4 regions of the Sporosarcina contaminans genome follow, and region 4 is predicted to be linked to each of the others. Evidence: riboswitches for the same ligand, from Rfam matches in the RefSeq annotation. Region 4 holds a riboswitch; each other region holds the start of a gene.

Region 1 (8,834 bases), on a different contig from region 4:
AGATCAAATTTCGCAAACTTCCAGTGCGGTGTCCAGCCTGTCACGATGATCGGCTCTTCTTTGTCATATGCTTTTTTCAAAGCAGCGGTCATCGCAGCACCTGATCCAGTTGTAAGATCCCATTTATCTAATCCATACTCATTAATCGCTTCTTCAGTCGCCTCCATAATGCCAGCGCCAGGATCGATTCCAGTAATTTTATAATCCACAGACTCGCCGACTGATTTTGTCGAGCTACCGTCCGTTTTTCCTGTATCTTTATCTCCGTCATCATTTCCACAAGCAGCTAACCCAACGGATAGTAGTGCAACTGCTCCTATGCTTAACAATTTCTTTTTCATGTTCATTTTGCAATTCCCCCTTGTTTTTTCTTGCCTGCATGCTGCGTAATTCTGTCTAAGATGATTGCGACGATTACAATGGAGAGGCCTGTTTCAAAGCCGACACCTGTTTTCAGTTGGGTAACCGCCTTATACACTTGCTCGCCAAGACCCGGAGCCCCAACCATTGAAGCAATTACGACCATGGATAAAGAAAGCATAATGCTTTGGTTGACCCCGGCCATAATAGTCGGCTTGGCAAGTGGTATTTGCACTTTAATGAGCCGTTGCCACGTTGTCGAACCGAATGCTTCAGTCGCTTCAATCAAATCCTTTGGAACTTGTTCAATACCTAACATTGTTAATCTAATTGTCGGTGGCATAGAGAAAATAACCGACGCTACAACACCTGGAACGACCCCGATGTTGAAGAAGAAGATTGCTGGCAATAAGTAAACGAATGCAGGCATCGTTTGCATCAAATCCAAAATAGGACTGATCACTTTTTTCACTGACGGTTGCTGAGACCCCCATATGCCTAATGGAATCCCAATAACGAGTGCAATGACGACTGAAGTAATGACGAGAGCCAACATTTGCAGCATTGGATGCCAGTACCCCAAATAATCTATGAACAACAACCCGATCAGTGTAAAGAGTGCTATTTTGCGCGATGAAATAAGCCATGCCAACAATGCAAAAAGCACGGCAAGCACAATGGATGGTACCATATCCAACAACTCAACAGAACCTTCAACAGTTCCTTTCAAAAATCCTGAAATGCCATCGAACACTGAGCCGAAGCTGCTGACTAGCCAATCAATTCCCGTGTCAATCCAATCAGCAAACGGTAAACGTGGTAGCAATTCATTCATTGTGCACTCACCCCGCTTTCTTCCAATTCCACAACATCAATTCCCGGAACGGAAGCGGTGTCATCAAGTTGTTCACCATTATTAATAAATTGTCCATCGCCTGATAAAGCACCAATCAATGCGCCACGGATAATGATTCCCATCAAACGATCTCTCTCATCGACAACTGCAACAGGAATTGCCGTCGTCGACACTACATCAAACAAATCAGTTAAAACCGTATCTGCGGATGTCTTCGGAATGTCCAAAGTAAGAACTTCTTCCAATGACTTCCCTGATTCTGCAGCAGCCGATGCATCTTGTGCAGTTACGGCACCTAATAACCGGTTTCCTTTGTCTACAACATAAATAGAAGAAATCCGCAATCTCTTCATGAGGCGTAATGCTACCCGAGGTCCACGGTCAAGCTGTACAGTGTCTGCTTTTTTCACGATATGGCCTGCCGTTAGCACTTTCGACAAATCGACATCTTCTACAAATCGTTCTACATACTCGTTGGAAGGACTCATTAAAATCTCTTCCGGCGTTCCGATTTGGACAATGTCGCCATCTTTCATCAGTGCGATTCGATCCCCGATTCGCAACGCTTCATCTAAATCATGGGTAATAAATATAATCGTTTTCCCCATATCATGATGCAATTGCAACAATTCATCTTGCATATCTTTTCTAATCAATGGATCGAGCGCACTAAATGCCTCATCCATCAATAAAATATCGGGCCCGTTCGCAAGCGCTCTTGCTAACCCAACACGTTGTTGCATGCCTCCGCTTAATTGGCCGGGATATTGGTCTTCGTAACCTGCAAGGCCGACTAATCTCAATGACTCGCGTGCCTTCTCTTGACGTTCCGCCTTCGCAATCCCTTGGATTTCAAGACCGTATTCGGTATTCTCCAAGATTGTCTTATGCGGGAAAAGGGCAAAGTTTTGGAATACCATACCGATCTTTTTCCGTCTCACTTCACGAAGCTGCTCCTTATTCATCGTTACAATATCTTCGCCATCTAAGCGGATTGAGCCCGTCGTTGGGTCAATCAACCGATTCAACATGCGGACTAATGTCGACTTCCCACTTCCTGAAAGCCCCATAATGACAAAAATTTCACCATCATACACTTCGAAATTTGCATCTTTTACCCCGACTGTAGCGCCAGTCGCCTTCAAAATTTCCTGCTTTGTCTTGCCTTCCTTTAGCAACTGAGCCGCACGTTTGCTATGTTTACCAAAAATCTTACTTGTATTCTTCACTTCAATTTTAATCTTAGGATTATGATCCTCCATGTGTACACTCCTTCATTTTCTTAACCCTAACCTGTAAATTCACATCCTTACACTTTTCTTTGCTCACTCAATTTGCCCAATTCCTAACCAAATCAAGTAGGATCTTTTTAATAGGGTACTAAAACCTACGTTTATTAGTATAACGTAATGAGATTGTAATACAACCGTTTTTACAAAATAAATTGTTTGTACAGAAAAAACCGTACAAATCGATAAATTTCATTGCAATATGAAAATGGGTATAATACGCTTAGGCAAGTGACCGGTAAACACCGGGGCCCATACTTAATTCAGCCGGGGTTTCATTCCAATAAATCATTGACCATCTTTGATTCTGCCGCTAAGATGAAGACGTCCGCTGAATGAAGTTAATTTGAAGAAAGTAGTGGAGGGAACCTTCTATGGACGGTAAAGAAAAACTTGATAAGGCTCGCGAGCGAATCATCGAAACCATCGCGCAAAATATGCACCTATACGGCCTGACCCCTTCAGCTGGCAGACAGTACGGGACGATGTTCTTTCATAATAGACCGCTCACTTTGGATGATATGACAGAGGAACTTGGAATGAGCAAAACGAGTATGAGCACTTCTGTTAGAGCGCTGACTGATTTGAAATTAGTAGAACGCGCCTGGATACGCGGTGTCCGCAAAGATTTATATCAAGTGAGGGACGATTGGTATCAAAACTTCATCGATTTGTTTTCTATTAAATGGCGCCGTTCCATTTCACTCTATTCAGCGGCAATTAGAAAGTCTTTAAACGAGCTACAGAGATTGGAACAGGACCCTACTATAGACGATGAACTGAAAGAAGAAATTGCTATCGACATTGAAAAGCTCATTTATATTCGCGATTACTACGAATGGCTCGACCGCTTAGTCGATGCATTTGAGGATCATGAGATTTTTGATCTCGTCCCACGAAAAGATGAATCTAAAAACGAATAACCGATAGAAAATGAACACGTCATCAATTGGCGTGTTTTTTTGTTGAGGTCGGTCGCACGTCAAATAACCGTCAAGCTTACTCGCGACCATCAATTTACGCTTTCTTCACAAAACTCTCTATGTTTAAATGATAATAAAGAATCTCTAACCAAGAGAGGAGCGTCATTTCAACATGAACAGCAATCTATCAGCCCTTTTTCCATCAATTCAATTCTTTGACTGTTTACCAGAAGACTCACCTTCAGATGAATACATTTTTGAAAATAACAGTGACGGCTATTGGTTTCGAATAAAGAAAAGCGAGGTAACAAATCGGGATTATAATTTATTATCATCTTTATTCACCGAAGTGACTCCCTGTGCCACAAATGGGTCTATTTCCTCTCAATGGCTGCAGTTTCTGGAAGGGAAAGGTGCTGCACCGATTAAAAATGGTGAAAAAGTTCGGGTGATTCAACTTTTATTCGAAGCGAACAACGGAAAAAGAACAGACTTGTTAGAAGCATTCACCGCTTTTTTCGACACAGGGTTCCATTTTATACATATATCCCCAAGACAATCCTTGATTATTGAGTATGAAGCCGATTCTTCCACAGCCTTTCTACTGCGCGTTCATCTGTTCTATGCTGATCTGAAATAACGACTTAGCTCGTACATATTTCCCATTCAATCTCACTTGCAGCCCATTTAATCAATCTGCCCCTCTTATCAGCTATAAAAACGAACGCTCCTTCAATGCAGAGAAAGCTCCCATAAAAGGCAAATTAAATAAGACGTGATATAGTAAATACGTATATCATCAATCAAAAATGGAGGTCATCATAATGGTCAAAAAGCTACAAGATACAACGACTTTACACAATGGTGTAGAAATGCCTTGGCTCGGATTAGGTGTTTTCAAAGTTGAAGACGGTGCTGAAGCTGTCAATGCCGTTAAGGATGCTATCGTAAATGGATACCGCAGCATTGATACAGCTGCAGTTTATCAAAATGAAAAAGGCGTTGGCCAAGGGATTCGAGAAGGTCTTGAAGCAACTGGGCTTAAACGAGAAGATTTATTTGTCACTTCAAAAGTTTGGAATTCCGACTTAGGATACGAATCCACACTCGCGGCCTATGAAGCAAGCCTACAAAAGCTTGGCTTGGATTATTTGGACTTGTATTTGATCCATTGGCCAGTTGAAGGAAAATACAAAGACGCTTGGCGAGCGCTTGAAAAGCTTTACAATGACGGAAAAGTAAGAGCCATCGGCGTCAGCAATTTCCATATTCACCACCTTGAAGATCTGATGAAAGACGCAGAAATCAAACCGATGGTCGACCAAGTTGAATACCATCCGAATTTGACGCAAAAAGAACTTCACGCTTTCTGTAAAGAACAAGGAATCCAGCTTGAAGCTTGGTCACCGCTTATGCAAGGCAAACTTTTGGATCACCCTGTGCTATCGGAAATCGCAGATCGCCATAATAAAACGACTGCACAAGTTATCATCCGCTGGGACCTGCAAAATGGCGTTGTGACAATTCCGAAATCCATTAAAGAAGAGCGAATCAAATCAAACAGCGATGTTTTTGATTTTGAACTATCCAACGAAGAAATGGAAAAAATCGATAACTTGAATCAAAACCTCCGTTGCGGTCCAGATCCGGATAACTTTGATTTTTAATTTAAATACTTAAGATAAGCGAATGAGAACTTTTTGGTTCTCATTTGCTTTTTCAACTGTCTTCGGAAAGATGAAGAAAACTTTTCTTAGCTTTTTAATTGTGAATTATTCGACTTAGTTATGAGGCAATCCATAATTTATTCAGCCAAGACTGTATGTGACTTGCCAATCTATTATTCTGTGCTATAGTGTAGTTGAAAACTGAAAAAAGTTAACCACTGGGGGAGTCTTTGTGAAAGACTGAGACGTGTATCGATATGCGGACCCTTAGAACCTGATCTGGCTCATACCAGCGTAGGGAAGTGGATCGCACGTCTTCTAAAGGTTATCTTACGCCGATATGCGAGCCGCTTCTTCAACAATACGTTGAGTGAAGCGGCTTTTTTGGTTTTCTAAAACGGATAAGGAGTGGTTGGGATGACATTTTGTGAAGAGGTACGGAAAGAATGCAACAACGTTTGGGAGGCTAGTTTTCATCATCCATTTATTACCGCGCTTGCTAACGGTACATTGCCTGAGGATGTATTCAAATACTATGTACTGCAAGACTCGTATTACTTAAAGCACTTTGCAAAAGTGCATGCCATGGCTGCAGTGCAAGCGACAGATATGTTGACTGTACAAAGGTTTGCACAACATGCTGATCGTACTTGCGGTTCAGAAATTTCATTGCATGAAGGTTTCTTCGAACTATTGGACATTACAAATAAAGATCTCGAAAACTTTAAACCTGCGCCGACCGCATATGCCTATACATCACATTTATATCGAGCTGCAATGGAAGGCGACTTGGCAGCGACTTTATCCGCATTGTTACCTTGCTATTGGCTTTATTATGAAATTGGAGAACGGCTGAAAAATGCTAAACCAAATCATCCGATCTATGACAAATGGATTGCCACATACGGCTCTGAATGGTTCGAAAAAGCAACCCTTGAACAGATCGATCGTTTGAACAACTTGACGGAACATCTATCAGATCAAAAACGTGAACAATTGAAAGCACATTTTATGAAAAGCACTCACTACGAATTGCAGTTTTGGGAAATGGCATGGACGAAGCAACAGTGGGAGATTGAAGGAATGGAGGCGCATGCATAATGGCTCCATCTTCTTTGCTGCATGAATTGCGCAACCAAAGTCCGCTGATCCATTGCATTACAAATATTGTCGTAGCAAATTTCCAAGCAAACGGACTGCTGGCATTGGGTGCTTCCCCAATAATGGCCGATTCGATAGAAGAGGCAGCAGAGGTTTCTGCCCTATCTTCAAGCACATTACTTAATATCGGAACGTTGAATGCCAACACGGTCGAGTCGATGATTGCCGCTGGCGGAAGTGCGAATACGTATGGTCGCCCTGTCGTATTAGATCCTGTCGGGGCAGGGGCAACTGCTTTTCGCAAAAGAACGGTGACACGTCTATTAGACGAATTAGATATTGCGCTCATTCGAGGGAATGCGGGAGAAATTGCCGCCATCGCGGGAGTGGAATGGACAGCGAAGGGGGTCGATGCCGGAAACGGATCTGCCAATATTGCCGCTGCTGCAATGGACGTTGCCAATCGTCATCGCTGCCTCGTTGCCATTACTGGAGAAACTGACATTGTAACAGATGGTGACAAACTCATACGAGTTTCTGGAGGGCACCCTATAATGACCCACATTACAGGAATGGGTTGTCTGTTGAGCGCTGTTACAGCCGCCTTCCTTGCGGTTAATGTACACACTCCTATCGATGCTGTAGCATATAGTCTCGCCTTTTACAAAAAAGCTGGCGAAGTTGCGGCAGAACATGCAGCCGGGCCTGGAGATTTCGCTGTTCATTTCTTAAACGCTTTAGGCGGCATAGATGATGAAGCAATCGATGGTGGACAATTTTTTATCGAAGAGGGGGTTAAGGAATGACTTCCATCGCTCTAACAATTGCAGGTTCAGATAGTGGCGGCGGTGCAGGCATTCAAGCCGACTTGAAAACGTTCCAAGAACTTGGAACGTTTGGAACTTCAGCATTGACTGCTGTCACAGCTCAAAATACATTAGGGGTACATGCGGTACAGCCCATTGACACAAGTATTGTCATTGCTCAGCTTGAAGCAATATTGGATGACTTTACGATCGGAGCAGCAAAAACAGGCATGCTGTTTTCCGCTGAAATTATCGAAGCGATCAGCGATACGTTAAGTCGATATCCTACATTTCCTTTCGTCATTGATCCAGTCATGATTGCAAAAGGAGGTGCCTCTCTTCTCCAGCAAGCCGCAATTGTCGCTTTAAAGGAACGGTTAATTCCAATGGCCGCTCTTCTTACGCCAAATATTCCCGAAGCAGAAGTGTTAGCAGAAATGCCGATCACTTCATTATCACATATGGAGATAGCTGCGAAGCGATTATTGGAAATGGGTGCAGGAGCTGTCCTGCTAAAAGGAGGCCATCGGGAAGATACACCTTTCGCAGAGGATTTATTCGTATCAGCGGACGGCGAGCGCTTTATTATGAAAAGCAAACGGATCCAAACGAAAGACACTCATGGAACGGGATGCACATTCGCCGCTGCCATTACAGCGGAGCTTGCGAAAGGAGCACCAATGACGGAAGCAGTCATAACAGCCAAACATTTTATCCATGCTGCAATTGAAGATGGTTTGTCCATTGGCAACGGGCATGGACCTACAAACCATGCTGCCTACAGATTACGAGGCAATAGGGCACGGAAGGATGTGGAGTTGATTGAAAAACGTTGACTACAAGCTTTATTTCATTATGGGTTCTATAAATGCTACAGACCCGTTATCCGTTTTGGAGGACGCTTTGAAAGGCGGCATCACTTGTTTTCAGTTTCGTGAAAAAGGACCGAATGCACTTGCTCGAACGGAAAAGAAAGCATTTGCCCAAAGCTGCCAAAGACTATGTAAGCAATACGGTGTTCCGTTCATTGTCAACGATGACGTTGACCTATCGATTGAAATCGGTGCTGATGGGGTTCATGTCGGACAAGATGACACAGATGCGGCATTCGTTCGAGAAAAGATTGGGGCAGATAAAATAGTAGGAGTTTCCGTCCATTCAGTGGATGAGGCAAAAGCGGCTATTGCGGCCGGGGCAAATTATGTAGGTATCGGACCAGTCTACGAAACAGTATCGAAAGACGATGCAAAGCCTGTTGCTGGAACTGTTTTAATTGAAAAAGTCAGTACTCTTTTTCCTGAGTTGCCAATCGTAGGAATCGGCGGCATTACGGCAACTAATGCCGAACCGGTTTTTAAAGCTGGAGCTCACGGGATTTCCATCATTTCTTCGATTGCTTCCGCGGAGAACCCCGAAATAGCAGCAAAACAGCTAAAACATACGGCAAACCAATGGGCAGTTAAGAGAAGTGCTTTGCAATGACAACACGGAAGCTTGTTCTTATGACCGCCTTTACGGCAATTGCTATTGCAGGTTCCATTTTCGTCTCCTTTCCGGCAGGCATCGCACGCGCCTATCCGATTCAGCATGCTGTCAATGTGATCGCCGCCATACTGTTAGGACCCTTGCCTGCCGTCATTATCGCTTTTATGACTGGACTTGTGCGCGTTTTAACAGGCACTGGCTCCTTGCTCGCTTTCCCGGGAGGCATGATCGGAGCAGCGCTTGCAGGTTTGCTCTATAAACAATCGGGCAAGGCATTGCTTGCAGCATTAGGAGAAATTATCGGAACAGGAATTATTGCATCCCTTTTCGCAGTTCCTTACGCTGCT
Region 2 (8,834 bases), on a different contig from region 4:
AATTATGCGAGTTAGGTGTTCATGCAATCATGCCGGGCGCATCTCCAATCGGTTCGGGACGCGGCATTTTAAATCCGATGAATTTGTCTTTCATTATCGAGCAATCAGATGTGCCGGTAATTATAGACGCTGGTATCGGTTCGCCAATGGACGCGGCGTATGCAATGGAATTAGGTGCTGACGGGGTACTGCTCAACACCGCAGTATCTGAAGCGAAGGATCCGGTTAAGATGGCACTTGCTATGAAACTTGCCGTTGAGGCGGGAAGACTTGGGTTTGAAGCAGGGCGGATGCCGAAACGTAATTATGCCGTTGCAAGCAGTCCGATGGAAGGGTTCGTTTTAAATGAATGAAAGATACTCACGACAGGAATTATTCGCTCCAATAGGAGAGGAAGGGCAAAAAAAATTAGGTCAAGCGAGTGTCTTTATTTTAGGTGCCGGAGCATTAGGTTCTTCGGGAGCTGAAATGCTTGTTCGTGCTGGTGTAGGACAAGTGACAATTGTAGATAGGGATATAATTGAATGGACGAACTTACATCGACAACAGCTATACACTGAGCAGGATGCTGTACATCAAGTGCCAAAAGCTGTGGCTGCCGAGAGGAGATTGTCTACTCTCAACAGTGATGTAAACATTACAGGGATTGTTGCGGATGTGACTCCTGAAAATGTTCTTGATCTATTTACAGGACACGATGTGATTGTGGATGCAACAGACAATATGGAAACAAGAATGCTTGCCAATGACGCGGCAATGAAACTTGGCCTGCCTTTTTTCATGGGGGCATGTGTAGGCAGTTATGGTCTGACGTTTCCAATCGGTGTTAGAAGCGGCCAACCTTGTCTCCACTGTCTCTTGGACACACTTCCAACACTGAATATGACGTGCGATACGGTCGGCGTCATCAGTCCGATTGTCGTCACGACAGCTGCCCGTCAAATTACGGGTGTATTGAAATATTTGACAGGAACAAAGATTGAGCCCAAATTAGAATCCGTTGATGTATGGACTGAAGAGCGGGCGTCAATTCAAGTAGGAGATTTGAAAAAAAGAAACTGCCCGAGCTGTTCCGAAAATGCGATTTTTCCATTCCTGAATGCTCGAAATGCAATGCGGCCGGCAGTGCTTTGTGGAAGGGACACTGTCCAATTGACATGGCCGGAAAAAAGACAAGTTGAACTTTCTCATTTTGCCGAGTCGATCCGGAATTCAGTTGCAAACATGATCCATAATCAGCATTTGGTCGCTTGCGAGTACAATGGGAAACGAGTCGTCTTATTTCGCGACGGTAGAATGCTCATCCACGGCACAAAAGATATTATAACTGCAAAGAAAGTTGCTGCCGAATTATTTGGTTGAACTATTGATGGGCAGTATATGAATTAAGCATATGAAAAGGGAAGCCGGATAGACGTTAATCCGTGAGCCTTCCCTTTTTCAAACTATCTATAGAAGAGAACAAACTGAACTTAGTGAATTGATATCTATAATCGTCGGAGATCGTTTAAACTATTGGGATGTCCTCCCTACTTCCTTGAACATATGTCTTTTTGCTTGCAGGAGAACACGAATCGATGTGAATAGGCGTCATTTCTATTGTTTTACTTATTTTGTCATCGATTCCCTTTCATTCATCCGATAAAACTACCTCTATCCACGCTCCGAAATCATCGGACCTGGTCTCCATACCTATCTCAAGCATGCACTAATAAGTAAAGAAACCACACTAATCAAGTTAGTACAAAGAGTAGAATTACGCTTTTCTCTCATTCCGAAATTCGTTTCATTGTAATCGCTTAAGCCTAACATAAGGATTAGATGGTATCGCTATTCGGATATTGTACTGAAAGCCGGAGGACGAAGATATACTTTTGCTATTGGATTTATTCTTAAATTTCTGGATAATACGGTTCGCATCTCGGGTTATAATAAAATGGCGGCCTTGGCCCGATTTTAGGCAGCCGAAATGTAGTTTCACCGTAATGAACAGTCACTTTTTCATCCGAATCATCCGTCAGTAAAACATCTGCATTGCATGAATTCGTTGAGTGCATGATCGTAACCTCCTATTGTCAATTGTTCTATCGTATTCATCCTTGAATGAATTGTTGTGCGAAATAGTAACGCAACGATTGGGCGTATCATACTATGCCGTTGAAAGGCTTTTGAGAGAGGGGACAAAAATGATGAACGATCATGATGATTTTTCGGCATATCCGATGCAACCGAACTATGGCAAAATCACTCAATACGAAGACGTGCCAATGACCGTTCCAGAACAGCGTCAGTATCGACAGCCCGGTGTAGAAAAGTTAATGAATCCGAGACCGATTATCGAAAATCCATCTTATAAAGGATCCGAAAAGCTAACCAACAAAGTCGCTTTAATTACAGGAGGGGATAGTGGAATTGGAGCAGCCGTCGCCATCGCATTCGCGAAGGAAGGAGCAAATGTTGCAATTGCTTACCTCGATGAACATGAGGATGCGAGCCGGACGAAGGGAAGAATTGAGGAGTTAGGGCAGCGTTGCTTATTGCTTCCGGGAGACGTACGGAACAAACAGCATTGCATTCATATTGTTGAAAAGACAGTGAAGGAATTTGGCGGATTGGATGTGCTTTGCAATCATGTAGGCATTCAATTCCAGCAGTTAAGCTTATTGGATATTACCGATGAACAGTTTGACGACACGTTTAAAGTGAATGTGTACTCGCATTTTTATACGACGAGAGCAGCGCTGCCTCATTTAAAAGCAGGAAGCGCCATTATTAATACAGCATCCGTTGTGGCGTACGATGGCAATGAACAGCTGATCGATTACACGGCGACGAAAGCTGCAATTGTCGGATTTACACGAGCACTCTCGAACAGCTTAGTAAGCAAGGGAATACGAGTGAACGCCGTTGCGCCAGGGCGCATTTGGACGCCATTAATCCCTGCAAGCTTCTCGGCAGATGTTGTTACGCAAGCCGGCAACCCGATGAACCGCCAAGGGCAGCCATTTGAATTAGCCCCTGCATATGTTTATCTTGCCTCAGATGATTCCCGATTTGTCACGGGGCAGACGATCCATGTGAATGGCGGGGAATTTATTACTTCATAAATTCCATTACCTAAAAATAGCTTCCCGAAGTTGCGCGTCCAACTATGGAAGCTCTTTTTGATTGATTCATAAACTTACCACTTCCGAAACGTCCATGAAAATCTACTTCAAACACGCATAAAATCATACAACAACGCATAAACTTATCAATTTGGCGCATATCGACAAGTCCACAACTCATATTCCAATTAAAAAACGCATAACTTGCCTACAGAACGCATAACACCTTTGGAATTGCGCATAAACTGCCTATTTTCAAAGGGGAATTGATTTGCGGAATGTTGTGGGATTGGTATGATCGATTGATAAGGGGAATGGGATATGAAAATGCCGACGCATATTATTGCTTGTGGGGGCCTTGTAGAAGATTTGGAAGGCAATTTATTAGTAGTGAAAACCGAGCATGAAAGATGGGGTTTTTCCAGGTGGACAAGTTGAAGTAGGAGAAAACTTGATGGATGGTGTAATTCGTGAAGTGAAGGAAGAGAGTAGGATGGACGTTGAAGTGGAACACCTCATTGGCGTTTACTCAAATACAGGGATCCATAAATGGTAGGATAGCATGACGGATGTACCGACAAAGGTGATGTTCGATTTTGCATGTAAGCCGATCGGCGGTGAATTGTGCACCTCTGAAGAAACATCGGATGTCCGTTGGGTGCCAAATGAAAATGTTCTTGATATAATCACATCGCCGGCAATTCGAAGTAGAATACAGTCATTCTTCGATTTTGATGGGGCTGTGGAGTATATGGAGTACAAAACACATCCGGAATTTCAATTATTGCCAAGTAGGAAAGTTTAATATAAAGGAAGAACCACCTTCGCTTGAGGGTGGTTCTCACTAAAATCGTATTCCTTCTAACGCTTATACAATTTCTTCTTCTTTTGCATCGCTTGCACTCATAGGTAAGTTAATAATTTGCCTTGAAGACTTCTTCTGCTTTCTCTCAAAAATACATATTTAAATTCTCTCTCATTTACTATTAGACTTTCCGACCCTTTGACTTCTGAATACTCTGTACTAATATAAAATACAATATAATTTGTGAGGAGTTGGCGACTTGAGAAGTATTTTGTACGCATCGCTGTTATCCCTTCTATTATTGACAGCATGCTCTGCAAAAGAAAATCCGGAAGTGACAAATGACAATGGCGCGGGTGAAGAAGAGCAGCAAGTTGAAACTGTAGAAGCTGCTGAGAATGAAGAGATTGAGGAAGACAATGGTAGATTGGAGGATGATTTTTATGAGATTGATGCTCCACGAGCACTAACAGAAGTGGAGCAGGAAATGTTGCGTAAACCTGGTATATATAGTGGAGAACATTACGATAAGAATAGAGTAATTGATTATTTGGATCAGCTGCCGAATGATTTAACGGAAGAGGAATTTTTAAAAGAACTTGTTTATTTATTGTCTGAAGACTATCACGAAGAAGTCGATCAGCTTATTCATTTTGATTCAACTGTTGAAGTAAATATTGAACGCCCTGATGATAAAATTGATTCACCTGAATTGCGAACAGCGCATTATGCCATTCTAATCGATGCGAGCGGAAGCATGAGAGCGGCAGTTGGCAATAAAACACGGATGGAAGCAGCGAAAGAAGCTGTTTATGAGTTCGCTAAACAAGTGCCTGAAGGAGCGACAATTTCGTTAAGGGTATACGGCCATAAAGGGACTGGAACGGTGGCAGACAAACAATTGTCGTGCAGTAGCTCAGAAAACTTGTTCCAAGGTCATTTTGATAGCGCAAAGTTCAAGCAGTCTTTGAATTCATTCCAAGCATCGGGATGGACACCGATCGGGCTTGCGCTTGAGACGGTAACGGAGGACATTCCCGAAAATACCGACCATGTTGTCGTATATGTTGTCAGTGACGGCATCGAAACTTGTGATGGCGACCCTGTCCAGGCAGCAAAGGATTTAGTCGCTGCGGACATTGAAACAGTCGTTAATATTATCGGATTTGACGTCGACAACGAAGGGCAAAAACTGTTGAAAGAAGTAGCGGATGCAGGAAATGGAGACTTTACGTATGTGAACTCAGAGCGCGATTTGAAAGCGTATATGAGGGAGCAGTACGAAGAATTACAAAACCGTTGGATGGAATGGAGAAAGGAAGGAACTTCACAAACGACAGCGATTGGAAAAGAGAAAAGGGAATGGGCAAGTGAACTAGGCAAGAGGATTAAAGAGAAAAGTGAACGTGAGAAGGAACGAATGCTTGTTGCGCAGGAGTTTTTGTTAAAAAAACACGGGGAAGATTTATGGCATTTAGAATACGCAGTTACAAGTTATGTTTTTGAAAAATGGAGATACGGTGTAATGGAGGGAAATAAGGCGTGGCTTGATACTCATCAAGAAGAGAGGGAGCAATTTAACGAGTACTTCAAAGAAGGAATGGAAAAGGAGCAGCAGTATAGGGATAAAAAAATCGGGCGTGATGAATAGAAATCGTAAGAGCCTTTGAATTTAAATTAAATCAAAGGCTCAGCTTGTTGACAAACGCTCGCTACTACGTTTGGGCCAGCAGGCTTAGGTTGTCTTCCTTGGCAAGCGTTCTCAAGCCAAGCTGAAGAAACTTCTATCTATTTCCTACAGACCCTATAATGACTGAAGACAAAGCGAAAAGATACTTTGTCTATATAAAAGTAGGGAGTCATATGAATCTATTTACAAACATAATCTCTTCGACTATACTGGTGGCATCATAGAATTGAACTACATACCGTTTCTGCACTAGGGGTGCCATTTTGGCTGAGATGTGAGCTGTTGCTCCGATCCCTTATGACCCGATCAGGATAATGCCTGCGTGGGGAAGTGTAGTGACTTTCCTATAAGATCTTTATTCAGCGGATGGCATTTCGTTATTGACAGGACGAATGCATTTGTATGTTTGCTGAATGAAAGACTCATCATGAATGGACAAGTGGCTACATCTTCTCGGATGTAGTCTCTTTTTTATGAAAAAAATATAGGGGGTCACAAAATGGAATGTGGATTCAGTCCAATTGTCGGATTTCGCTTTTCGCTTCATCCGATGGCAGATGATTTTGTAGCAATTATTAAAGGGGCACTGGAAGAAACGGATACATCAGCTGTTTGGATGCATACAGACGATGTTTCTACGGTTATTCGCGGAAAACAGGTCCATGTATTCAATGTCGCCAAGGCAATCGCATTGAACGCGGCAAAAACTGGAAAACATATTGCGTTATCTGGAACCTTTTCTGCAGGCTGCCCGGGTGATAGCGCAGGAGATGTCTATTTGGATATGGGAGATGCAGTGCTGAACAACGATCATACGAGGCAATATGTCTCGTCGCAATTCGCATTGTATCCAATGAACAATCCTTCGTATATGGATATGATTTATCGCGAAGTAGATCGTGCTAAAGAGCATGGTGTCTTCAATGAATCAATGCATTATGCAAGCGGCATTCACGGAGATATTCATGATGTTTTCAATTTCTATGAAGAAGCTTTTTCAAATGCTCGCTCCGAAGAGTATAAACATCTTGTTATGACGGTATCGATGAGCATGAATAGCCCTTCGCATGGAGGACGATAACATGTTGAAATCGTGGAAGTTGAAAGAAGTCGTATTAATGTCTTTGTTTTCGGTCGTATTTGGGATTGTCTATTTGTTGTTTCTTCATGCGGGCAATATATGGGCGGGCTTCATTGGGCCGATTGCTTATGAATGGATATTTGGCATTTGGTTTATCGTCTCGATTATTTGTATGTACATTATCCGCAAGCCTGGAGCGGCAGTCATTTCCGAGACGATTGCGGCAGCTATTGAGGTGTTGTTAGGAAATGCAGTCGGACCAAGACTTATCTTGTCCGGGGTTATACAAGGCTTAGGTGCAGAGGCAGCTTTTGCCGTGACGAGATACAAACGCTTCGACCTTTGGGTGCTCATGTTGGCTGGCGCAGGATCTGCAATATTTAGTTTCGTTTACGGCTATTTCTTAGGTGGCTTTTCAGTGTTTAGCACCGGGTATGTACTGCTCATGTTTGGCTTACGAATTGTAAGCGGTGCAGTAATTGCTGGAGTTGGAGGAAAAGCGATTGCAGACGGATTACTTGCGACTGGGTCTCTACGTGGATATGCAATTGCCCGTTCTGAAAAAGGTGATGCGCGTGCCTGAAGTGATTCGGTTTGATGCGGTACATTTTCGATTTCCGGAAGATGACAAGTGGGTGTTGAAAGATCTTTCATTTTCAATCAAGCAAGGGGAGCGGGTCGTCTTCACTGGTCCCAGCGGTTGTGGAAAGTCCTCGCTTCTCTATTTGATCAATCGGCTATATCCTTATAATTGCGATGGCATTGTAAAGGGAACGATTACGCTGTTCGGGAAAGATAGCGAAGCTTACAAACCGGGTGAGGTGAATCATCGAATTGCGACTGTATTCCAAGATCCAGATGCTCAGTTTTGCATGCAAACGGTTGAAGAAGAGCTTTCCTTCACATTGGAAAATTTGAATGTCCATAGAGAGGAAATGGATGATCGGATAGCTGAAGTGCTTGCGCTAACTAAGTTGACAGCATTCAGACATGCAGTCATACACAATCTATCCGGAGGACAAAAACAACAGATTGCCGTAGCTTGCGCTTTAATAATGAAACCGGAAATCCTTTTATTGGATGAGCCGACTTCCCATTTGGATCCGTATACGGCAAAACAGTTCATACGTTGGTTGGACCGCCTGCAAAGAAGGTTATCCTTGACGATCGTCGCAATTGAACATCGGCTTGAATTATGGGATGGCTTTTTTGAAAGGCAAATTCCACTTAAGAAAATGCCGACTGCAGCTACTATCGAAAAAAGGAAAAGCAGTAAGCAGAATATCCCTTCACTTATTGTGAATGGTCTGCGAACAGATACCTTTCTACATTCCTCTTCCTTTACGTTAAACCGTGGTGAAGTGGCTGTGTTGGCAGGGCCGAATGGCAGCGGGAAATCGACGATGCTGAAGGCACTTTGCGGTATCATAAAGACGGAAGGAAAAGTGCAGCCAAACTCAGTCGGGTATGTTCCGCAATCGCCGGAGTTTTTATTCCTAACGAAAACGGTCCGTGAGGAAATTGCATATGGCGGTGGAGAAGCGGTAAATGAACTGATCGAACGTTTGCATTTAGCTGAAGTTGCAAACGCCCATCCGTTTGCGGTCAGCCATGGACAAAAAAGGCGGGTTGCCATTGCTTCGATGCTTTGTGATGGCAGGGAAGTGATTGTAATGGATGAACCGACATCCGGCCAAGATACGGCAGCTTTGGAAGAATTGTACCGCCTAATCGATGGGCGGGCAGTTGGCGGCACGACTTTTTTAATCGTCACACATGATATGGAATTTGCGTATAGAATAGCCGACTCCGTTTTATTAATGAAAGATGGAAAGCTGACAGGGAAGTACAATGCGGAGACCGTTTGGAACGATCATCAACTGCTGTCTGAACACCATTTGCTTCAGCCGATAGGAGGGAGCCAACGTGAAGTCAGCCTTGCATAATATGAACCCTTCCATAAAGTTCATTTCGATTACAATATGCATGTTGGCGATGGCATTCTTTTTCAATCCGTGGACTCCTCTTGTTTGCTTTGCAGGCGTTATAATGCTCCAAGCGTTTTTTAGTACAATTAGTTGGAAACGATGGATGCTCTTTATGGTTCCGTTTGCCATCATGGCTTTCGGCTATTTTTGGACGACGATTGTA
Region 3 (8,834 bases), on a different contig from region 4:
AACTGCTGGGACAAATACATCAACTATCTCTTGAAGATAATAAATATGAGTTGGAAGAATATGATGTTTATGATTTTAACAATGAAGAAATTGAAGAAAGTGTTCAAGCAATCGAAGAGTTTGCAAAAAAAGTTAATCATAGAACTGATGGCATTCTATTAAAAGAAAAACTGTTACAAATCGTTACCCAACAAGAAGAGCTAAAAAATGTTGGGTTGCCAAATGTCGCAACACCACACGATTATAAAGCTAATAATTTAATTTATTCTCCGAAACCTTATTTAATTGACCCAGATAATGCTAAATGGATTCCTCGAATATTTGATTTAGCGTTAGTTTTACTTTTGTTTCATAATGAATTATCAACTGCACCAGATAAGATATTTACACCGAATCAATGGGAACTTTTCCTGTCTGGGTATAAAGAATCGGTCAGTTTAACTGATTTAGAAAAGAGTTATTGGCAAAAATCCATAGAACACGTATTTTTAGATGAAGTAATGTGGCTAATGGCTGAGTTTGAGGAAGATTGGGATAATCCTTCACAACTAAAGCTTTTTGATAGCTTGATAGATTTAGTATTCGATTCATCAAAGTATAAATTTAATTGACATTAATTAGTTGTAAAACTTTACCCTTAATAATGTAAAGTGGAACTTGATTCATGTTTCAACTCCTCATGAGCCCAAGGAGAAAAATTTTGTTTTTTTACCAGTTCTTAGTGCATTGTTTGATTAAACGAGAATTGTCTCATACCCTTGCTATTGCCATTCCTTTAGTTTCAGGACGTTTTCGAATGAACTGCGCATAAGTAGGACACACACATAAAACGCTAAGACATCTTATCGTTTTTTTTTATAAATTAACAGAAAAGACAACTATTAGATCAATCAGCTCTGAGGAGTAAAAATTCTTCGAGATAAACCTTCCGAGATTACTGCCTCCCCGACAAATTCCGATGTATATATTTAAAAAAATTACTGAATATTTCCGCTGGATCAGATCTCATTGTGCTAAGATATATAATGATATTCACCAAACGGCCAGATAGCAAAAGTGGAACATCGCTGAATGGGCTATGTATTATTTTCTAAAGGGAAATACTGTTAAAGAGGGATTATCAAATATGTTGTGGGTAGAGGGGGGCTAAAGTTGGGATTTGTTGATGACTTAGCAGGTGCTATATATGATATTTTAAAGTTTTTTATATGGGCAATTAGCTACTTAGTTGCAGGGGCGATAATTGTTGCAGTTCCTATGTACTTGACAGTTTGGATGATTGGTTTATTTCAGTAATCATATTGGGAAGCCGTTGCGGTTAAGCAATTTGCGTCCGTTCTGCAAACGGCCCAGTTAGCTGAACAAAAATATGTTTAAATTGAAACTATTTCCAATAGATATCGTTAAACTTATGCATGGAGAATTGTTGTGAAATTTGCACTTTATTTTTGAGAGGAGAATTGAGAAGTGAGGAAAAAAGCTATCATTGCAGGGATTTTATTTAGTTTAATTTTGTTAGTCGCGTGTAATACAACCGAGGTATTAGAAAGCGAGCAAGAAGTAGTAATTTCCCAAGAAAACGGTGGGGATGATGGAATATCAAATTTCTTATCTGAATTACAAAATGAAACAAATGAATCTATTACAAAGGAGACGGAACTTGAAAGTGATTCACTAGCAATAATGGTTGGTGGGAGTATTAACGAATTAACAGTTTCAGTAGGTTTTCCAAAGGATGCCAAAATTGATAATACATTGATTCAGCAAATAGTTGAAGAGTCTATTAAGAATGTTTCTGAAACAGAAACAGCAACAGATAGTGAAGAAGAAATAAAAACGAAAATAAAAATAAAGATTGAGGAATACTAACGGGATGTTTTGATTTATCAGCAAAAAATCGGTTGGCCGGAACAAGTAATAGAGTAAGTCTATCCTTATCTATAAGTTTCTGGATAAATAATTAATTTGAAGGATATAGTCAATAATTATAATAGGGGCTGTCCAATATGTTCCTGAAATAGAACAGGTGAGGAAAACAATTCGTTTTTCCCCACCTGTTCTTGTATTATTCCCTTTTAAAACTGAAAGTAGCACGTGGATGCCAGCTACTTTCAGTAGATTGTGGGCCAATGCCCAAGCGGGTAGATGAATAGATCGTCTTTCCGTGAATGTCCAGTTCTTTGTGGATTGAATATCATTCTTGTAGTTGCAAATCTGATCTTCCACATGTTTATTGAAAAAAGCAATCAAAGTTGATCTTATATTTTTTGACTATGGACCCAAGGAAATAAATGGCCAAGTTGTAATAGATCATACAATGTGCTATGGTTTAAAGTACAGACTAATAGAAATACTATAAATGGCCGCATGATCTAAAAACTCTTAAAAACTAAATAGTATGCACTAGGGGTGTTATTTAACTGAGATGAGTAGTGACTCAAACCCTTTGAACCTGATCTAGCTGAAACTAGCGTAGGAAAGTGTAAACTCTTGGATATACGAAGAGGGATGACTCTGTCTTCTTTTTGGTATGTCATCATAGTGTTACGCAACTTTCCTTTTGGAAGGTTGCGTTTTTTATTTTTAGCTGCCATTTACCGTTTCAAATAATATACGTACAGGAGTGGTTGGGATGAGTAAAGTCGTATTGGTAACAGGAAGTAGTCAAGGGTTAGGGGCAACGATCGTAAGGACATTGGCAAACCAAGGATTTCGGGTAGTCGTCAATTACAATAAGAGCAAAGAGGCAGCCGACAAAATTGTTTCCGAGATTGGAAAGGAGCATGCGATTGCCATTCAAGCGGATGTCACCAATCGTACAGAAGTGGATCGTATGGTAGAAGAGGCAACTGACTATTTTGGGCAAATTGATGTTGTGGTGAATAATGCATTGATCGATTTTAAATTTGATCCAATCAAGCAGAAACCTTTCGCAGAATTATCTTGGGATGATTATCAAAGACAATTAGATGGTACGTTAAAAGCGGCATTTAACGTAATTCAAAGTGTCGTCCCTCAATTTATTGAACGACAAAATGGAAGTATTATTAGTATAGGGACAAATTTATTTCAAAATCCTGTCGTACCTTATCATGAATATACGACAGCGAAAGCAGGTTTAATCGGTTTTACACGTAATATAGCTGCCGAATTAGGGGCGTATGGCATAAAGGCGAATGTCGTTTCAGGGGGCTTATTGAAAACAACTAACGCCAGTGCTGTTACAACGCCGGAAGTATTCGATTTAATTGCCAACTCAACGCCGTTGAAGAAAGTCACCACACCTCAAGACGTTGCGAATATGGTCGCTTATTTGGCTTCAGAACATGCAAGCGGCATTACAGGTCAGAATTTTACCGTCGATGGCGGTTTAACAATGAACTGACAAATGGGGGTGTGAAAAATGGCTGAAATGAAAGGAAAACATTTAAACTTAGGTGTTTTGCTGTATGGCTGCGGACACCACCAAGCTGCTTGGCTAATGCCTGATTCAAGTGTTGAACGGATTGGTGATATTACCTATTATCAGAACTTGGCTAAGTTGGCGGAAAGGGGCTTGCTTGACGTCGTATTCTTTGCAGATAATCAATCATTTGTAGGCAAAGAAACCAGTGATATGCCGGCGTTTTGGTTTGATCCACTGATCAATTTAACAGCCATATCCCAAGTGACAGAGCATGTAGGGTTAGTTCCAACGATCTCAAGTACTTTTTCCAATCCATTTACGGCTTCACGGCAGCTTTTGAGTTTAGACCATATAACAAAAGGTCGTGTTGGTTGGAATCTTGTTACTTCAATGACTGATGTTGAAGCGCAGAATCATAGTATGGATAAGCTACCATCTCATGATGATCGCTATGAAAAAGCAGATGAATTTGCAACGTTAATGAATCAGTTGTTTCTTTCCTGGGACAGTAAAGCGTTTCTGCATCAACGTGAAGAGAAAAAGTTGATCGATCCTTCAAATATATCGCCATTTCATCATGAAGGTACCTATTTTAAGGTGCGTGGACCGTCCACTACGCCGAAAAGTCCACAAGGTAAACCGGTCGCAATGCAGGCAGGGGCGTCCAAACAAGGTATTGCATTAGCCGCAAAGCATGCCGATGCTGTTTACTCAGTGTCGTGGAACTTCAAGCAAGCAAAAAGATTTCGAGAAAAAATCAATGAGCAAGTGAAACAAAGCGAGAATAGCGACAAACATATTAAAGTGTTCCCAGGCTTAGTAACTTATGTCGGTAAGAGTCGTGAAGAGGCTTTCGCTAAGAAAGCGGCATTAGACGAACAATTACCTATTGAAACGGCTTTAAAACAGCTGAGCATTTTTGTTCGACAAGACTGCTCCAATTGGGCACTTGATGAAAAGGTTCCACCATTGCCGCCTGTGGAGGAATTTACTGGACCGGTCGGCCGATATGAGACGATATTAGAAATACTTCAGGATACAAACCCAACAGTAAGGGAGCTATTGGGGTATCTAAATGCTGGAGGAGGACATTTCACACTCATCGGCACGCCTGAAGAGATTGTCGATCAGATGGAGCTTTGGTTTGAAGCAGGGGTAGCCGATGGTTTTAATCTTATGCCTCCCACATTGCCCGGTAGCTTAGAGGACTTTGTTGAATTTATAGTACCCGAGCTGCAAAAGAGAGGTCTTTTCAAAAACAAATATGAAGGCCACACGTTGCGTGAACATTTGGGACTAGCCTAGTAAAAGATTAGTAAATGGCAAGTGATTCTATACTGCTAACCTTTAAAATCAGCACCGTGCAACGTTGTGCTATCAATATGATCAATCCCTTAACGAAATATATCAATCATTTAGTGGATAAGAAAGCTGGACGATAGTGAATCGAATTGCGTACAGTTTTTTCATCGCGAAAAACTCACGGACAATAAAACCCTTCCACCGGCTTATCAAAAAGCATAAACATATCTTTGAAATACGTTTCATCAACTAACTTGTCCAAAACGCCTTTGTAATACCCCGGCAAATTACGGATAGCTTTCTTCTTCGTAGCCATCACAGTAATCATTAAAGCACGATACGCAAGGTCTTCGAATACGTGGAGATCGTCTTTGTAAATATCAAACTTCAACATGCTTCCAGATAGGGCCCTATGAATTCCGTAGAATTCACGGGCCATTTTTGTGTCTCCGATCGTTGCGGCAAGCAAGTCTTTCATTCGACTAAATAGACTTGTGGAGTACTTTGACGATTCCGTAGGAGACGTGTAGTTAAGATCTTTAGATTTTAATAAAGATTTAGAAAGAGTAGCTTCGTCTGCCGGAAGCTGCTCTTTTTCCTCGTTCTCATACGGTTTGTCGTCATGGTCACGGTCGTTCATTTTCCCCTGGTCATCGAAAGGTAAAATGCTGTAAATGTTGGCGCCAAGCCCGCTCATGACCGGTCGGATGTAATGGATTTTCTCGATGATGCGTAGGTTGACGAGTTTGCGGATTGCCCGTCTTACTGTTACATTGGATTTTCCAATCGCTTCCTCGATCGTTCCGTGTTTCAAATGAGCAGCCCCATATTTAACGGAGTAGCGGCGAATGACGTCTAAAACTTGGCGATCTGAATTCGTCATTTCATCATAGTGGATCATCACATGCTGTTCAGCTGCAACGTCCATTTCCTCAATTGTTTGAAATCGTGCGTATTCTTTCAGATAGTGTGTCATGCTCATTCCCCCTTTGCCCTCTATATAGAAGGGAGGGGTCAAAAAGGATACTCTGGAGAAAGAGAAATTTGAAATAGTTCTAAAAGACTATGAATACCTCTTGATTTGCCTTACCTTGAAACCTACGAACTTGACGAAATGGATAAAGAGGAGTATTATATTTTAGCCGTAGAGTTAAAGTTATTTTAAAATAACATTTTCCGTAGATATAAAGAGAATTAAGAAGTAAAAGGTTGGTGAATTACATGAGAAAACAACGGAATGTGAAAGATTTTCTTTTCCACAACTTTTTAGGAATCTATGCAGTCGCTGTCTTGATGATATGGGTGAAAACATATATTGCTCAGGCTACACAATTTGATTTAGGGGTAGAAGGACCACTTCAACAATTCCTATTACTGATCAATCCACTCGGTTCAGCATTGCTGTTTTTAGGAATTTCTTTTCTGTTTAAAGGTACGAGAAAATATACTGCCCTTGTTATGATTTACACGCTCATGTCGATTCTTTTATATGCGAATATCGTCTATTATCGATTTTTTAGTGATTTTATTACATTGCCTACCCTTTTCCAAACGCAAAATTTTGGAGATTTAGGCGGCAGTGTCCTTTCCTTGTTAGAGCCTTATGATATTTTGTTCTTTGTGGACGTAATCGTCATGTTGTACCTTCGATTTTCACGCAAGGTACGAAAAGAGACAAATCGAATTGGGTTTAAAAAAGCAGCCCCGATACTTGTAGGGGCCTTAGTCCTTTCGTTGGTCAACTTAGGGCTTGCCGAATCGAGCCGTCCGCAGCTATTGACGCGCGGCTTTGATCGGAATTATATTGTGAAATATTTAGGGATGTACAATTACTCGATTTATGACTCGGTGGAAACAGCAGCGGCCTCATCACAGCGGGCGCTTGCAGATAGTAGTGACATTACAGAAGTAATCAACTCTACACAATCTACTTACGCTGAACCGAACAAAGAGTATTTTGGGATCGCAAAAGGAATGAATGTCATCTATTTGCATTTAGAATCATTCCAAAGCTTCCTCATCAACTACAAATTGAACGGGGAAGAAGTGACACCGTTTTTAAATTCATTAACAAAAGATGAGAATACAGCGTATTTCGATAACTTCTTCCACCAAACAGGCCAAGGCAAAACGTCCGATGCGGAATTCATGTTGGAGAACTCCATTTTCGGTCTGCCGCAAGGATCTGCTTTTATTACGAAAGCGCAAAATACGTACCAAGCTGCGCCAAGCATTTTAAAGGATCACGGATATACATCCGCTGTCTTCCACGGCAATAACGGCAGCTTCTGGAATCGGAATACGATCTACAAAGCGTTTGGGTACGATCATTTCTTCGATGCAAATTATTATGATACGAGTGACCCGATCGACATGGCCGAATACGGACTGTTGGACAAACCGTTCTATGAGCAATCTGAAAGCATGCTAGCTTCATTGCCGCAGCCTTTCTATGCGAAATTCATTACGGTTGCAAACCACTATCCGTATGCGATGAATCAAGACCTAGTGACAATTGATAAAGCAGAGACTGGAGACGCTAGTGTGGATGATTATTTCCAAACGGCGCGTTATACGGACGAGACGATTCAAACAGTCTTCACTCGATTAAAAGAAATGGGTTTATATGATAACTCAGTCATTGTGCTGTATGGTGACCATTATGGTATTTCAGACAACCATAAAAAAGCAATGAGCAAAATCATAGGGAAAGACATTACACCTTATGAAAGTGCGAACTTGCAACGCGTCCCATTATTCATACATGTCCCCGGAATGAAAGGCGGCATCAACCATACGTATGGCGGCCAGACAGACCTTCTTCCGACGTTATTGCATTTGCTTGGAATTGATACGAAAGACTTTATTCAATTTGGTTCCGATTTATTCTCGGAAGAGCATAATGAAATTGTGCCATTCAGAAACGGTGATTTCGTCAGTCCGACAATTGATTCCATCAACGAGAAGTTCTATGATAGTCAAACAGGCTTGCCGCTCGACGATCGACACTTGGAGCGCGCTGAAGAAATGAAAAAAGAAGTGGATGAGAAATTGGGGCTTTCTGATAAAGTCGTAAATGGCGACTTATTGAGGTTTTATACGCCAAAAGGATACACCCCTGTCGATCCATCTCAGTATAACTACACAAAAGATGCAAATGTAGAATTAAGCGAATGATAAAAAGTAACAAAAGAAGCATGTTCTCTCTGAATGGGGAGGGCGTGCTTCTTTTTATGCCAGCAAATCAGTTACATGAACAAGGCAGCGGTAATGTCCGCGCTGTCGAAATAGATCCGCAAGAGGATAGCGATCACTAATGTTCGTTCCATTCGTGGGCTTTATCCTTAATCAAAATAATCCCCGTATAAGCTTTCGTATTCTTGCTTTGTCATTCCAAAAAAAATCGCATCATAGTATTGTCCATTCGTATACACCATATTTCTTAATTGTCCCTCACGTACAAAACCCATTCGTTCATGAAGTTTAATCGATGGTTCGTTGAAAGCATACACATGAGGTGTTACCTTTTGGTATCGTAGTTCCATGAAAAAGTATCGCAACACAAGCAAGATCATTTCTTTGGCATACCCTTTCCCCTGATAGTTTCTGGATAGAGCAATTCCATACTTGAACGTTCCATGTCGTCTCTTGCATTGGGAAGTACTAATCTCACCTATAACATTGCCATCTACATCTTCTGCAATCCAAAAAAACTGGTCTTCGGTTTTGGGGTTTTGTTCTTTTTGTATCCATTCTATGATTTGCTCACTCGTTTCGGGCAGTTGAATTTCATCTAAACGTCTCATTATTTCATCATCATAGGTTTGAAAAAAAGAGGCGTCTTTTTCTTCAAGTGCCCGTAATCGAATTTTTTTGCCTTGCCAATAGTTATAAGACATTGTATTCACCTTTTCTCTACTAAATTTTCGATTCATCGGAGGGAAAGTCGGACTTTAACAAGGAATACATGTATAAATCATCAAATTTCCCATCAAAGTATTCGTAACTTCTTAGTAACCCTTCTTTAAGAAAACCAAGTTTTTCAACCAATTTTTGCGATGCAATATTAGGTGGTTCAATGACTGCTTCGATCCTATTTATGTTCAAATGCTCGAAGCCATATTTG
Region 4 (5,617 bases):
CTATTCGGGTCTTCGCTCGACTTCGCGCCTTGTCTGGCAAGCGCTTTCAAGCCAAGCTGGGCAAACACTTATCCCATAACTAAAAACCTTTAAAAGACTGTAGACAAAGTAAAAAGATACTTTGTCTACAGTCTGAGGAGGAGCCGTAAATGGCTCCTCCTTTGCTTAATCCAACTGAGTTAAAATGATCGGTTCGTCTTTTGTAACGATGATAGTATGTTCAACTTGTGCAACGAGTGATTTGTCAGGCGTTACGAATGTCCAGCCGTCTCCCAATTCGATAATGTGCTCAGCTTTCTCTGAAATGAACGGCTCCACTGCTAAAACCATTCCTTCTTTCATTAATGTTTTATCCCAAGCATCGTAATAATTGAGGACATGCTGAGGCTCTTCATGTAACGAAGTTCCAATCCCGTGGCCAGTCAAGTTTTTAATTACTTTTAATCCATTGTCTTTTGCTTCACGTTCAACAGCTTTGCCAATTTGGTTTAAGCTTGATCCGGCTTTCACTTTTGTCATTGCCCGGTCGAAAGCGCTTTGTGCCACATCGCACAGCTTTTGTTTCCTTTCATCTGGTGTTCCGACTACAAATGAAACGCCTGTATCTGCAAAGTAACCTCCAAATGACCCTGAAACATCTATGTTGACAAGGTCTCCGTCTTTTAACGTTTTGGAACCTGGAATGCCGTGTGCGACTTCATGGTTCACGCTAATGCACGTATAGCCGGGAAAATCGTATTGATCGATTGGAGCCGAGACTGCACCGTGTTCTTTGAATAGTCGCCCGCCTAATTCATCTAACTCTTTTGTCGTAATGCCAGGAACTGCAGCCTCTTTTAACGCTTCACGAATTTCAGCTACAATTTTGCCGATTTTTTTTAACGCTTCAATCTCTTCATTATTCTTTACAATCATTTTGTACTGGTCCCTTCTTTTTTTCAATCACGCATCGGTCTTCCTTTAAGGCAGAAAGCCGTTTTGCGTCAAGCCTTCCGATGATCGAGGATGACCTACTATAACCTGCGTTTTGTTCAGCTTTCTATACTATATCATATTTTTTTCCGATGTATGATGTGTATGCATTGCTCGTTTTAGACTCCTATTTATCACTTCAATACTTTAACGCCTTGATAGACATTCCAAATGATGATCGCTAAAAATAGCACTCCATAAATGAGCATAAATAGGAAAGGCGTAAAACTCCAAAAATTAATATCACCTGTCATCATGCCCATCAGTCTATTTTCGAAAGAGACAATCGAAAACGAAAAGAGCAAGAAGCCTGCCACCATAACGATAACGGGACATAGGTGGGAAATAAGAGATCGCTTCGCATGCGTTTTTACTTCATAATCATCCGTAACAAAGTAGACGATGACCGGTAAAAGCAAGGGAGAGAAAAAAACACTGAAATAACAGAGAGCAGACAATATTTTACTATTTGGCATATAAGAACCTCCTCGTTCACAGTCCACTTATTTATCAATTCCCATCCTATAGACTATCCAAAACGAATAATTTTCATAGGATGTTTGTCCAATAAAACAATATGATACGTATTTTTCAATTAAAAAACTTGCCACCTATTGCTTCTAATAATTATTCCATATACAATAGTATCGATAATTGAATTACAAGACCACAAGGGGAGCCTTTTGGCTGAGAGTGGACAATGCGTCCTGACCCTTCGAACCTGTAAGTTCATGCTTGCGTAGGGATGTGGATGGAAACTGGCATACTACGATGTCTCGGTTCTATCCGGGGTGTCGTTTTTTGTTTCCTTATATCCCTCCTATTCCAAAGAAGGAGGAGAACTAGTTGGATCGTAAACGTCTTCAATTTTTGTTAGAGGTTGCTATTTTAGGTGCATTATCTTTTGTTTTGGACTTGTTAGTATTGTTCAAGTTGCCGCAAGGAGGATCGATCACGTTATCAATGCTTCCGATTATCGTCATGGCCTACCGTTGGGGAATTGGCGGAGGGATGTTAACGGGCTTCCTTTCCGGACTGCTGCAGCTTGTCTCAGGAGCTTTTGTGCTAAATGTTTACCAGGCGGCTCTTGATTATTTTGCTGCCTACACATTGGTTGGTGTAGCAGCCATTACAATCGGTTGGTTATTAAACGGTAAAAAATCGAACGATAAGAAAACAATGGGGATGGCAATTGTTGTTGGCACCGTTGTAGGCGGATCGTTACGCTTTTTGATTCATTTCATAGGAGGCATGATTTTCTTCGCAGAATATGCAGGAGACCAGCCTGTTTGGTTATATTCGCTTGTTTACAACGCTTCGTATATGGTTCCGTCCATATTGCTCTGTGCGATTGTAGCGGTGCTTTTATTCACGACTGCTCCAAGATTAATTGAACGTACGTAAACAACTATACTTCGGAAAATTTATAGAGTTCAATCCCTTATTTGATGAAATAAACCTTCGTCCCGATAAGTAGAAAACAGAATGGAAATAAAACGGACTGTTCTTTCATTTTGAAAGGACAGCCCGTTTTTTTGAATGATTTTCTCTGAAGATCATAAATGCTATGAGAACCGCTGTTAAAAATAATGCTGCAGCTGTTACAAAAAGTTCATCAGTTCCGTTTTTAAATGCAATGCCGATAAATGTCCAAATGAACACGAAGTTCATCATAAAATCGTGGTAATGAAACATAAAATGAAGGGCAAATGCTGTAGAAATCGTTAAATAGATGACAGTCCATAATGGAGCACTTAAACCGAAACCAGACCAATCATGCAGCAGTAAGTAATAGCTTACTGTTGAAATGAGAGTAAGAAAATTCCATCCAATTAGCAAACTATATGGCATCCTGCCTGATATACGGTTATCCGTCTTATGATAGCTAAAATACACTGAAAACAAAATGCATAGTAACAGGATTTTAGCGGCGATGCTTAAAGACAGGTAGCCATAGTGCCAACAGAAAATCCATACGATCGATAGTGCAATAGCAGTGAAGAAGCCGTACATCCGTAAATTTATAAATTTTTGTTCTTTTGCAAACGAAGGAATCCAAACAAATAACATTGCGTATATTACTATCCATAATAAAAAGACATAATTTGCTGGAATAAAAAGTAATGGCAGCCTATTTGCGATTTCACTAGTTGTTTGACCGTTCAAAGAGAAAAAAGTCGCGATGACATGTAAAATGATTAGCACTAAAAGTGAAAGAGTCATCATGATAATTCTTGACATAATAAATCCTCCCTTTGAACAGTATACCTATGAAATGCTCTTGGTGCGAAAGAAAGTATGAAATTTACGTCACAAAAACCATTATTTCGAACACCGAAGATTCGTGTTATAATAATATTCGTAGTTAACGAAAATTTTAAAAAAGAGTAGGGGGATTTGTTATGACGAAAGTGGGTTATTCACAAGTATGGGATTTAGATGTTTTTTTTGCAGGGGGTAGTGAATCACAAGAACTTCGGGCACATTTGGATGCTTCAAAAGAGGAGATCAATATCGTTGAAGAGAAAGTTGCGAAGTTCCATACACCTGTTTCCGCGGATGACGGAAAAAAGGTTTTTGAGCTAATAGAAGCGATAAAAGACACTGCCATTAATTTACGAGAAGCAGGAGCAGTTATCGGCTGTTTTTTAGCTGCAAATACAAAAGATAAAAAGGCATTGATCCTGCAAGGGGAAATGGGAGCTTTATCTGCGAAGTTTGCAAACATTCAACTAAGATTCAAGCAAACACTTGCAAAAACCGATGCAGAGGTTTGGCAATCGTTACTTGAAACGGATGAACTTTCACAGTTTACATTCATTTTGAATGAATGGCGAGAAGAAGTGCAAATGAAGCTTTCCGAAGAAGAAGAAAGCTTGATTACCGCTTTAAGTGTTGATGGTTATCAAGGATGGGGACAATTATATGATCAGCTTGTCGGAGATATTGAAATTCAAATGACTGTTAACGGGGAAGAGAAGTCATTATCAGTAGGACAGGCAAATAATCTTTCATCAAATAAAAATGAAGAAATCCGGAAAGAAGCATTCGAAAAACTTACAGAGGCATGGAAATCGAAAGAAGACTTTTTCGCTTCTGCTTTAAATCACTTGGCAGGATTCAGGCTAGCCGTTTATGATAAGAGAGGCTGGGATTCCGTCCTTCAAGAGCCTCTAATGAGAAATCGCATGAGCCAAGAAACGTTGGATGCGATGTGGAGTGCAATTAGTGCCAACAAAGAACCATTTGTATCTTATTTAAGTGCAAAAGCCAAGATGGTAGGCAAGGAAAAGATTGACTGGTATGATTTGGATGCACCCGTGACTGCTTCTACGAAGACGATGGAATATGAGGAAGGCGCTGAATTCATTTTAGAACAATTCGGCAAATTCGGTCCGGAGTTAGAAGCTTTCTCACGCAAAGCTTTCAATGAAAGTTGGATTGAAGCCGAGGATCGTCCGAACAAACGTCCAGGCGGTTTTTGTACGGGTATGCCAAAATCGGAGCAGTCCAGAATCTTTATGACATATAGTGGTTCTATGTCGAACGTTGCAACTTTAGCCCATGAATTAGGCCATGCATTTCATTCATACGCGCTGCGTCCTGTACATTATATGAATCGGCAATATGCTATGGGCGTCGCAGAAACTGCATCCACATTTGCCGAAATGATTGTAGCGGATGCTGCGGTGAAAGCAGCGGAGACGAATGAGGAGAAAGTTGCGCTTTTAGAAGATAAAGTTCAGCGCAGCGTCGCATTTTTCATGAATATCCATGCGCGTTTCCTATTTGAAACAAGGTTTTATGAGGAACGAAAACATGGAGTTGTTCCTGCAGCACGTTTGAATGAATTAATGGAGGAAGCGCAAAGAGAAGCTTATGGGGGTGCGCTTAATACTGTCCATCCTCATTTCTGGGCATCTAAGCTGCATTTCTATATTACGAACACACCGTTCTATAACTTCCCGTATACATTTGGATATTTGTTCTCGCTGAGCATTTATGCGAAAGCATTGGCCGAAGGAGAAAACTTCGAACAGAAGTATCTATCTTTATTGCGCGATACTGCAGTTATGTCTGTCGAAGACCTGGCTATGAAGCATTTAGGAGAAGATATAACAAAAGTCGATTTTTGGGAGAAAGGTGTAGCTCTTTGTGTGAAGGACGTAGAAGAGTTTTTGAAAATAGCTTCCAAAGAAGGGTGAACAAGTATTGATTCTGCTTGAAGGAGAAACGATCTATTTACGAATATTGACAGAAGAGGACGCTTCGATTTTCACGGAGATGTTAATCGCCAATAAAGAGTTTTGGACAGTATTCGAGCCTCGTCATGAACCGAGTTATTATACCGTTTCTGTCCAGCGGGATAAAATCAGGGAATCCATCTATCAGATGAGGGACCGCAGGGAGTATAACTTCGGTATATTTGATTCGGAAACAAGCAGATTAGTTGGGCATATTTCATTGTATAGCATTAAAAGATTGCCCTTTTCGAGCGGTTTTATCGGATACTCGGTAGATGAAAGGGAGACGGGAAAAGGGATTGCGACTGAAGCGGTGAAGATTGTAACAAAATTTGCTTTCGAAACGATGTCCCTTCACCGTGTCGAAGCATTTGTTTCTCCTAAAAATACCGGTTCCGTAA

Evidence for each region. Region 4 has a riboswitch for thiamine pyrophosphate ahead of thiT (energy-coupled thiamine transporter ThiT). Riboswitches for the same ligand answer to the same signal wherever they lie in the genome.
Region 1: another riboswitch for thiamine pyrophosphate. It lies ahead of tenA (thiaminase II); the one in region 4 lies ahead of thiT (energy-coupled thiamine transporter ThiT).
Region 2: another riboswitch for thiamine pyrophosphate. It lies ahead of ACFQ38_RS14725 (YkoF family thiamine/hydroxymethylpyrimidine-binding protein); the one in region 4 lies ahead of thiT (energy-coupled thiamine transporter ThiT).
Region 3: another riboswitch for thiamine pyrophosphate. It lies ahead of ACFQ38_RS09055 (3-oxoacyl-ACP reductase); the one in region 4 lies ahead of thiT (energy-coupled thiamine transporter ThiT).

Annotation. Positions count from the first base shown of each region.
Region 1 is NZ_JBHTLT010000039.1:86,534-95,367, reverse strand. It holds gene ACFQ38_RS08535 (glycine betaine ABC transporter substrate-binding protein) at 1-341, opposite strand, end outside; gene ACFQ38_RS08530 (ABC transporter permease) at 344-1,195, opposite strand; gene ACFQ38_RS08525 (quaternary amine ABC transporter ATP-binding protein) at 1,192-2,478, opposite strand; gene ACFQ38_RS08520 (GbsR/MarR family transcriptional regulator) at 2,880-3,428, shown strand; gene ACFQ38_RS08515 (hypothetical protein) at 3,601-4,068, shown strand; gene ACFQ38_RS08510 (aldo/keto reductase) at 4,253-5,095, shown strand; TPP riboswitch at 5,306-5,413, shown strand; gene tenA (thiaminase II) at 5,513-6,196, shown strand; gene thiM (hydroxyethylthiazole kinase) at 6,196-7,002, shown strand; gene thiD (bifunctional hydroxymethylpyrimidine kinase/phosphomethylpyrimidine kinase) at 6,999-7,838, shown strand; gene thiE (thiamine phosphate synthase) at 7,825-8,484, shown strand; gene thiW (energy coupling factor transporter S component ThiW) at 8,481-8,834, shown strand, end outside.
Region 2 is NZ_JBHTLT010000121.1:9,785-18,618, forward strand. It holds gene ACFQ38_RS14690 (thiazole synthase) at 1-353, shown strand, start outside; gene ACFQ38_RS14695 (ThiF family adenylyltransferase) at 346-1,362, shown strand; gene ACFQ38_RS14700 (hypothetical protein) at 1,893-2,057, opposite strand; gene ACFQ38_RS14705 (SDR family oxidoreductase) at 2,187-3,107, shown strand; gene ACFQ38_RS14710 (hypothetical protein) at 3,562-3,663, shown strand; gene ACFQ38_RS14715 (NUDIX hydrolase) at 3,670-3,912, shown strand; gene ACFQ38_RS14720 (vWA domain-containing protein) at 4,172-5,563, shown strand; TPP riboswitch at 5,844-5,948, shown strand; gene ACFQ38_RS14725 (YkoF family thiamine/hydroxymethylpyrimidine-binding protein) at 6,102-6,683, shown strand; gene ACFQ38_RS14730 (ECF transporter S component) at 6,685-7,266, shown strand; gene ACFQ38_RS14735 (ABC transporter ATP-binding protein) at 7,187-8,629, shown strand; gene ACFQ38_RS14740 (energy-coupling factor transporter transmembrane component T family protein) at 8,610-8,834, shown strand, end outside.
Region 3 is NZ_JBHTLT010000042.1:62,482-71,315, reverse strand. It holds gene ACFQ38_RS09070 (aminoglycoside phosphotransferase family protein) at 1-611, shown strand, start outside; gene ACFQ38_RS09065 (hypothetical protein) at 1,153-1,296, shown strand; gene ACFQ38_RS09060 (topoisomerase) at 1,468-1,869, shown strand; TPP riboswitch at 2,396-2,496, shown strand; gene ACFQ38_RS09055 (3-oxoacyl-ACP reductase) at 2,633-3,385, shown strand; gene ACFQ38_RS09050 (LLM class flavin-dependent oxidoreductase) at 3,404-4,711, shown strand; gene ACFQ38_RS09045 (hypothetical protein) at 4,887-5,684, opposite strand; gene ACFQ38_RS09040 (LTA synthase family protein) at 5,930-7,885, shown strand; gene ACFQ38_RS09035 (GNAT family N-acetyltransferase) at 8,053-8,607, opposite strand; gene ACFQ38_RS09030 (GNAT family N-acetyltransferase) at 8,627-8,834, opposite strand, start outside.
Region 4 is NZ_JBHTLT010000040.1:261-5,877, reverse strand. It holds gene map (type I methionyl aminopeptidase) at 166-915, opposite strand; gene ACFQ38_RS08560 (DUF4870 domain-containing protein) at 1,107-1,448, opposite strand; TPP riboswitch at 1,635-1,735, shown strand; gene thiT (energy-coupled thiamine transporter ThiT) at 1,819-2,376, shown strand; gene ACFQ38_RS08550 (tryptophan-rich sensory protein) at 2,482-3,213, opposite strand; gene ACFQ38_RS08545 (M3 family oligoendopeptidase) at 3,375-5,177, shown strand; gene ACFQ38_RS08540 (GNAT family N-acetyltransferase) at 5,185-5,617, shown strand, end outside.